Regions from separate parts of the Caulobacter sp. GW822-FHT01G02 genome, predicted to be linked through region 2. Evidence: predicted binding sites of a transcription regulator. Region 2 holds the regulator's gene; the other holds the start of a gene.
What was found. Region 2 encodes LexA, which represses DNA repair genes until DNA is damaged. Its sites were predicted from a motif close to ATGTTCNCNANNTGTTCT; they were not measured.
Positions count from the first base shown of each region.

Region 1: AC1RNC_RS22430 (ImuA family protein) is a predicted target of LexA. The motif match lies at 2,072-2,089, and genes of this name have one in related genera.

Region 1 is NZ_JBXAON010000008.1:208,845-213,255, forward strand. It holds gene AC1RNC_RS22425 (DUF6504 family protein) at 1-1,331, opposite strand, end outside; gene AC1RNC_RS22430 (ImuA family protein) at 1,294-2,055, opposite strand; gene AC1RNC_RS22435 (MerR family transcriptional regulator) at 2,260-2,652, opposite strand; gene AC1RNC_RS22440 (TolC family protein) at 3,343-4,411, shown strand, end outside.
Region 2 is NZ_JBXAON010000002.1:478,248-482,658, reverse strand. It holds gene AC1RNC_RS07745 (lysophospholipid acyltransferase family protein) at 1-554, shown strand, start outside; gene AC1RNC_RS07740 (class I SAM-dependent methyltransferase) at 632-1,423, shown strand; gene lexA (transcriptional repressor LexA) at 1,595-2,299, shown strand; gene AC1RNC_RS07730 (isocitrate lyase/PEP mutase family protein) at 2,372-3,127, opposite strand; gene AC1RNC_RS07725 (ComEC/Rec2 family competence protein) at 3,170-4,411, opposite strand, start outside.

The DNA of each region.
Region 1 (4,411 bases), on a different contig from region 2:
TTCCACCATTCGCCAAACACCCGCTCGGGCCCATCGGCGCAGCGCACGCGCCGGCGAACCCCGCGCCAGGTGAAGGCGGCCGGCGGCGCGTCGGGCAACAGGGCCACCGTCTCGACCGGTTCTGGCCGGGCAAAGAGTCGCGAAGGTCGGGGCCAATCCAGCGGCCAGCAAAACTCCTCCACCGCGTCGAGCGCGGACGCGGCGCGCACCGAGCGCTCGGGCAGATCGCTTTCGGCCGAGGCCAGGCGATAGACTTGGCCAGCGCCCAAGCGATTGGTCAGGGTGTCGACCAGGGCCGACAGGTCGGTGGGGGCGTTGTTGTCGCCCAGGCTCTCGGTCTGCTTGAAGACCAGCGATTCCGCTCCAGGCGCGGCGAGGATGATCTTCTCCACGCCAAAGCCGGGATCGACGTTTTCGAGCTTTTCGCAGAGCAGCCGGGCCAGACGCTTGGCGTCCCGGGTCGGAGAGGCCATGGCGATCCTGGCCGTCTCGGTACGATTGTCGACCCGCACGAAATAGGCGTCCAGGCGCCGGGCGCCGAGGCTGACAGCTTCCAGCGCCGCGCAGAGTTCAGCGACCAGCTGGGTGACGTATCGCGCCATGGTTTCGGGCGCCCCGATCGGCTCGGCAAAAGCCCGGCGGGCTGTCAGCGTCTCGGACGCCATGACCGGCTCGATGGGCTCGGCGTGGCGGCCGAACGCCTGGTCCAGGCGCCGCACCGGGGCGTAACCGATCCGATGGGTCAAAGGCCCCTTAGGCGTGGCTTCCAGCTCGCCGACGGTATCGAAGCCCAAGCGACCGAGCGCCTCGACCGTGGCGACCGGAAGACGCAGCGCCACCACGGGCAGATCTGAGATGACCCTTCCGATCACGCCAGGATCGGCAACGTAGATGGCTCGCCGGCTGTAGCGGGCCAGGGCGTGGGCCGCGCCCCAGGTGTCGGCGATCGCGACCTGAGACTGCAGACCCACCTTCTCCAGCCGGCTGCGGATGTCGATCAGCATCTTCTCCTCGCCGCCGCGCAGGTGCGCAGCGCCGGTCGCATCGATGACCAGGCCGTCCAGGGCGTCGGGAGCGGCGATGGGCGAGTAGAGACGCTGGGCCCAGAGCGCCAGGCGATGGAGCGCGGCCGCGTCGCCGTCCGCGTCCAGGTCTTGCAGCACCAGGCCCGGGACCATGGCGCTCGCGTGAGCGACGGCCTGGCCAAGTCGAACGCCGGCTTCCACCGCCGCGGTGTTCAGATTGGCCACGGCGCGGCGACGCCCCACCCGCCCGACCATGACGACGGGGACGTCAGGCGGCGGCGCGCTCTTGCCCAGGCTGCGACGCAACCGATCGGTCGGCCACTGCGGTAGGAAGACGGAGATGACCCTTGGCGTCACAGGCTTCAATCTCGATGTCGAAAGCTTCGCCAGCGCGGCAACGCATGAGTTCCAGGAGCCAGCGGGCCCGGCCGACGCCGGCGGTTGGCAGGGGGGAGGAGGGGAGAGCCGACACTCTCCACCGGGTGGTGGCCGCCGTCGGCTGACCAAGATCGGCCGCATCGGCGATCCGTCGCCATCGTCGGATGGCGATCGCCATCTGGCCGCTCTTCTCGGCCGCGAGCTGAAGACGGCGGGACGCTGTCATCGACAGTTTGGCGACCTCGCCGACCACGCCGGCCAGACCGCGATACTTCAGCCCCTCCTCCATCGCCCCCAGGATGGCCGCCTCGTCGCCGGCTTCGGCGAAGATGACACGCTTGGGGGGCAGACCCGCCTGCGCCAGGGCCGGCGCGAAGAGATCGCGCTGACGAAGACACCAGAGCACCGGGCCATCCGCCCGCGCGAGGATCCCGGCCGCGAAGCTTGCTGCGGCGGCGCCATGCAGCGCGCCCTCGGCCCCGCCGGCGACTTCGTGCAGCGCGCCCATTGCCAGACCTTGACCGGGCAACCGCTCATCGATCGCCTCCACGCCGAAAGGCAGGACCCGGCCGCTGGCGCTGTCGGCCAGCTCGATCAGGCGAACCTGACGTCTGAGCGCGTCGAGCGCGGCGGGTGAGCGCGGGAGGGACATTTGAACCAAAACTAAGAAGTTCTATCTTTGTTCTCATCCCGATTTATGAGTCAACGCCGGGTGCGTCCGTGTTTGACGCCCAAGCTCTACGATTCATGCGAAAACGTAAGGGCTTGTGCCGATTCAGATATTTTTTGTCGCAGGCGTAGCAGCGCCTGCTGGTCAGCCAAAGCCGATACCGCCGAGCGCAGGAAGGTCGGCCATCTATCCGGCCAAAGCCTCAATCACCCGGCAGTCGGCAGCCCGGCCGTCACAGGTCGCGGTCACCATGCGCCGCAGTTCGCTGCGCAGCGTTTCCAACTGGGCGATCTTAGTCTCGACATCTTGAAGTTGCCGGGAGGCCAGGGCGTTAGCCTCGCCGCACGGGCGTTCAGGGTTGTCTGCCAGATCCAGCAGGTTGCGGATCGCCTCGACTGAGAAGCCGAGCTGCCGCGCGTGGCGAATGAACGCCAAACGTCGGACGGCGTCGGCGTCATAAACCCGACGGTCGTTGGCCGCGCGCCTCGGCTCGGGGAGCAAGCCAATCTCCTCGTAAAAGCGGATGGTCGGGACCTTGACGTCGGCGGCCTTGGCCAACAGGCCGATGGAGAGGGTCATCTAGAGGGCTCCTTGTTCATACGAATAGGCCCTGGTTCCACAGCGGCGAACGAAATCTTTCGGGCGACGCCGCCCCATCGAACGATGGTTTCGGGCTCTTGCGCTGCATTTCGATAGCTGATTTCCGCCGGGCTCAGCCGAGTAAAGAAAACGCTTGATCCTCTAGCCACTAGAGGAAGCAAGATGCCGACGAGTCAAGGCGCGGTGTCTTATGAAAGCGCGCCCAACAGCGTGCGCCCGTTCGTGGCGTTGGAGTATCTGGGGTGGCCATGGACAGGCTGAGGGCTTGGGGAAAGGGCATTGCGCAGCTGGCGATCGCTTGCGCTGTCGCCTTGTTCGCTCTTGCACCAAGTCTCGATGTTGCCTTCTGCCCCGAAAGCAAACCTGCGCCGACCACCTCGTCAGCGGCCACCTTTCAGCAAGTCGCGATGGCGACCAACGCAGAGCGGGGTAGACCCTCTCCGGCTCTGGTCGGGTTTTGCCTTTACGGCCATTGCCAACATAGTGTGGCCTTTCCTCCGCCTATGGCGGCAGATCATGCGCCCGCCAGCGACCGACCGACCGAACGCCACGCGTTGGCGAACACGGCATTGCCTGTGTCGAATCCCGAATTTGAATTGAATCGACCGCCTCGCGCTTGAGCCGCTACGCGCCTGTGGCGCGCCGCCTCGTCAAATCGTGAGAAGGTCTATGTCCCTATCTGTTCCTCAAAAGCTGCGCCTTAAGCTGCTGCTTGGCCTTTCGTTGCAGTCACTGCTAGCCGGCGCCGCGCTCGCTGACCCCGCGCCGCCGTTCAGGGAGCTGCTGCGTCAGGCCCAGGCGACGGCCCCCCGTTTAGCCGAAGCGCGGGCCGAAATCGCGCGCGCCGAAGGGCTTGCACGCCAAGCTGGCGCTATGCCCAACCCGACACTGGGCGTCGAAGTCGAGAACTTCGCCACCAGCAATGGGGTGAACATGGCCGAGACTACGGCTTCGATCGAGCAAACGATCGAACTCGGCGGCAAACGATCGGCGCGTATCGCTGCCGGACGCGCCGACGTCGAAGCCGCGCGTCGGCGCGCGGCGAGCGCCCAATCGGAATATACGTTCGATCTCGCCGCCGCCTACGCAGAGGCAGACGGCGCCGATCGCCGGCTGCAATTGGCAAGCGAAGGCCTTGAACTCGCGCAGGAAGACGCCCGTGTAGCAACCGTCCTAGTCCAATCCGGGCGTGAGGCGGATCTGCGGCGGGTGCAAGCCCAAGCGGCGGTGCAGGCAGCGCGCGCTGCGGTTGACCAGGCCAGGGCCGCGCGCGCTACGGCTTTCGCCAATCTCACCGCCATGGTGGGCGCGCCGGTGTCCTACACCTCGATCCCGGTCAGCCTGCTCGACGAAGCCACCAAGACCCTCCGAATTCCAGATCCGAACCCCCTTTCGAGCCCTGCCTATCTGGCAGCAGAAGCCGAGCGCGATGCGGCGGCGCGGCGCGTACGGGTGGAGCGGAGCCAGGCGGTGCCAGACGTGACCGTCTCGTTCGGGGTCCGCAAAATGCAGGAAGACAATTCCACCGCCATGGTGGCCGGCGTCGCGATGCCGTTTCCAATCTTCAGCCGCAATGGCGGTAACATCAGCGCGGCGCGAGCTGAGCTGAATGCCGCAGAGGCCCGCCTCAATTCGGCTCGGCTCGATGCCGAAGCCGCGGCGCGATCGGGCGTTGCTCGCGTGAGCGCCGCAGAAACGCGCCTGGTTGCGGCTCGGGAAGGCGAGCAAACCGCCGAGG
Region 2 (4,411 bases):
CCCGCGTGGTGAATTGGTCCCTCGTCGCCTTTTTCAAGCGCGAGGGCTGGACGATCGAAGGCTCGGCGCCGACGACGACCCGCAAGTTCGTGATCATCGCCGCCCCGCACACCAGCAACTGGGACTTCGTCTATTTCCTGGGCGCGGCTGACGCCCTGAACTTGAAGCTGAGCTTCATGGGCAAGGCCTCGCTGTTCCGCTGGCCGTTCGAGACGCTGATGAAGGACCTTGGCGGCGTGCCGATCGACCGCTCCCAGTCACGCGATACGGTCCAGGCCATGGTCGACGAGTTCGCCCGCCGCGACGAATTCATGCTGACGATCGCGCCCGAGGGCACACGCGGCAAGGCGGGCGGCTGGAAAACGGGCTTCTACAACATCGCCCTGAAGGCTGGCGTGCCGATGGTGCCCGGCTTCATGGACTACAAGCGCAAGGTGGTGGGCCTGGGTCCGGCGATGATCCCCAGCGGCGACTATGAGAAGGACATGGCGACGCTGGCGGCGTTCTATGCGCCCGTCACGCCCAAGCACCCGGAACTGAAGACCATTCCCTAGGGTGGATCAACGGCCGGGTTGGCTGAAGCCTGGTCGCTCGCTAGGGTCCGCGCCGCTCTTTCGTTGAAAGGAATCGGATGCGGGCCCTTCTCTCCAAGCTGCGGCGCGCCCTCTCGCCAACGCCAACACCGCCGCCGTCCGACGCCGTGGCCGCCCCTCAGGAGCTATGGCACCTCGTCGGCGCGGCCGACGCCGACTTCATCCGCGTGGGCCAGCAGTTCAAGGAACTGTTCGTCGCCGCCGGCCTGCAGCCGCATCACGCCATCCTCGATGTCGGCTGCGGCATCGGCCGCGCCGCCGCCCCGCTGGTCGACTATCTGGATGAGTCGGGCCGCTATGCCGGCTTCGACGTGATGGCCGAGGCCATCGACTGGTGCAAAGCCAATATCGCCGTCGGCGACCCGCGCTTCGAATTCACCCATGCCGACATGCACAGCGACCGGTACAATCCGGGCGGCTCGCAACCGGCCAGCGCCTTCATCTTCCCCTATCCGGACGCCAGCTTCGACTATGTCTGGCTGGGCTCGGTGTTCACCCATCTGCTGGCCGCCGACCAGGCCCAGTTCGCCCGCGAGATCGCCCGGGTGCTGAAGCCGGGCGGGACCAGCATCGTCTCCTGGTACCTGATCGACGACGAGGCCCGCGCCAATACCGGCGCCGGCAAGATCGCCTTCGACTTCGTCCACGCCCTGGACGGTTGCTGGACCGCGACGCCGGACCTGCCGGAGGCGGTGATCGGCTATGACCTGGAGCCGATCCTGGCGCAGTACGAGGCGCTCAACCTCGACGTCCTGAACCAGGCCCTCGGCGTCTGGCGCCGTCAGCCGATGCAGGACCAGGACATCATCATCGCCCGCAAGCGCCTCTGAAAGCTTTCGTTAAGCTTTTGATTCTGGTCGCCTTTTCCGCGACCTCATGCTCTAGCCTTTGAATTTCCTGGACTTTTGGCCAGCGGCAACGCTCGACTTGACTTTGAGGCGGAACGCCTAGAGAACATTCGCGAGGTTTGCGGTTTGTTCCGCGTTCCAGCCGAGGTCGACATGCTCACCCGCAAGCAGCACGAACTGCTGATGTTCATCCACGAGCGGATCAAGGAGACCGGCGTCTCCCCGTCCTTCGACGAGATGAAGGAGGCCCTGGACCTGGCGTCCAAGTCGGGCATCCACCGGCTCATCACGGCCCTGGAAGAACGTGGCTTCATTCGCCGTCTCGCTCACCGGGCCCGCGCGCTGGAAGTGGTGAAGCTGCCGCAGCAGGCCACGACGGCCGCCCCGCCCAAGGGGCGAGGCGCCTTCCGGCCGCAGGTGTTCGAAGGCGGCGGCGCGCCGTCATCGGCCTCCGTATCCGCCGCGCCGGCCAATGACAGCCGCGAACTGCCGATCCTGGGCAAGATCGCCGCCGGCACGCCGATCGACGCCATCCAGCACGAGCGCGAACGTCTGCCGGTGCCCGAATCCATGTTGGGCAATGGCGAGCACTATGTTCTCGAGGTGCAAGGCGACTCGATGATCGAGGCCGGCATCCTCGACGGCGACTACGTGATCATCAAGAAAGGCGACACCGCCACCTCGGGCGAGATCGTCGTCGCCCTGGTCGGCGAGGAAGCCACCCTCAAGCGCCTGCGCAAGAAGGGCGGCTCGATCGCCCTGGAGGCCGCCAACCCCAAATACGAGACCCGCATCTTCGGTCCCGACCAGGTCGAGGTGCAGGGCAAGCTGGTGGGGCTGATCCGCCGGTATCACTAGGCGCTTCCGAGCGCTTGAAATTCGACCCCGATCTTCATCCGAGGATCGGGGTCCTTTCGTATCGGGTGACGCTTACAGCCGCCCCTCCTCCGCCAGCCGCTTGGCGACGGCGTCGAACCCGGCCCAGGCCGCCGCGGCCAGCGCCCCGCCCGTGCTGACCCGGCGCACGCCCAGCGCGCCGAGGCTCTCGACGGACATCTCAGGCCCCCAGAACAGCACATTGACCGGCTTGGGCGCCACGGCCTGGACGATCGCCTGGATCTCTTCCGGATCGGTCACCGCAGGCGCGTAGAGACAGTCGGCCCCCGCCTCCGCGTAGGCCTTGAGCCGCTCCAGGGTCGGGGCGAGGTCGCGGTTTCCGCGCAGATAACCCTCGGTGCGGCCGACCAGGATCACGTCCTGGCCCGAGGCGCCGATCGCCGCGCGGGCGGCCTTCAGACGTTCGACGGCGACCGGCAGGTCGTAGAGCGCCGAGCCCGACCAGTCTTCGATCGACAGGCCCGCGACGCCGGCCTCGATGGCCAGGGTCACGCTCTCGCCGACGACCTCGGGCGTGTCGGCGAAGCCGTTCTCGAAGTCGGCGTTCACCGGCAGGTCGGTGGCGGCGCACAGCATGCGCAGGTGATCGATGACCTCATCGCGGGTGATCTGGCCATCGTCCTTGCCCATCGCCCAGGCCATGCCGGCGCTGGTCGAGGCCAGGGCCTTGAAACCGAGCTTTTCCAGACGCCTGGCGCCGCCGACATCCCACGGATTGGGCAGGGCGAAGCAGCCGTCGGCGTGCAGGGCGCGGAAGGCGGCGCGGCGGGCGACGAAAGGGTTCGACATGACAGGTCCTCCGGCGGATTGCGTCCCGCGCTCCGACAAGGCTTAACGGGCGCTGGTGACATCGGCTGTCAGCAGGCGGCTCCCCGCTGGACGACTCCACGGCCGGTCGCCGCGCAGGGGCTGAGCCCAGACGATGCGCCAGCCATCGGGCCGGCGATAGAGCTCCGCGGCCCCGCCCCGCGCGAAATCCTCGGCGGTCAGCAGCACGGTGTCGGCGCACAATGGCGGCATGCGCGCCGGGGCCGGGGCGCGGATCACCACGACCTCGCTGCGCACGCAGAGACCCGCCAGCGTCTCGGCGTCGGGAGTCTTGCGGCTCCACGCCAGCGACAGCCGTACGGGCGCGCCCGGCTCCGGCGCGCAGATCCGTTTGTCGCAGCCATAGAGGCTCCAGGTCGCCGGGGTCAGGCCACGCCGTCGCGCCCACAGTTCCGCGCCGAACCGCTTGGCGTCGGTGCGTAACAGCACGGCCGCGTCGCCCGAGCGGACGGCGGCGGTCGCCCCGTCGGCGGCGATCCAGGCGTCCGGCGCGGCGGGCCTGGGCCACAGGGCGACCGCCAGGGCCAGGGGCGCGCCGATCCAGCGCAACCGCCCCCGCCAGAGGCACAGGGTCATCAGGCCCAGGAAGGCGACCACCAGCACCTGCGGCGGCGCGCTGGCCACGATCCGCTGGGCGCCATGAGCGTCGGCGAAGCCGCTGGCGATCCCGACCATGCCGTCGATCCCCCAACCGGCCAGGACCAGGAACGGCGCGCCCAGGCCGAACGGCTCCAGCAGCGTCCCGACCGCCAGGAACGGCATGATCACGAACGACGACAGCGGCGCGACCGCCAGATTGGCCGGCAGGCCCCAGACGGCGACGCGATTGAAGTGCTGCATGGCGAAGGGCGCGGTAGCCAGGCCCGCCACCAGGCTCGCGGCGACCGAGGCCGCCAGCCAGGTCAGTCCCGCCTGCGGCCAGCGGATCCACCACGGCGTCGAGATCTCCTTCACCGGCCGAGGCCAGCTTTCGGCCAGGGCCACCAGGGCGGCGGTGGCGGCGAACGACATCTGAAAGCCGGGTTCGCCGGCTGTTTCGGGTTTCATGGCGAGGATCAGCAGCGCCGCGACCGCCAGGCCGTGCAGAGTGATGGCGCGGCGGTCAAACAGAATGGCCAGGAAGGCGACGCTCGCCGTGATCGCCGAGCGCTCAGCTGGCGGCGGCGCGCCGGAGATGACCAGGTAGCCCAGCACGGCGGCGAGGCCGGCGATGGCGGCGATCTTCTTGCCCGGCGCCCGCAGGGC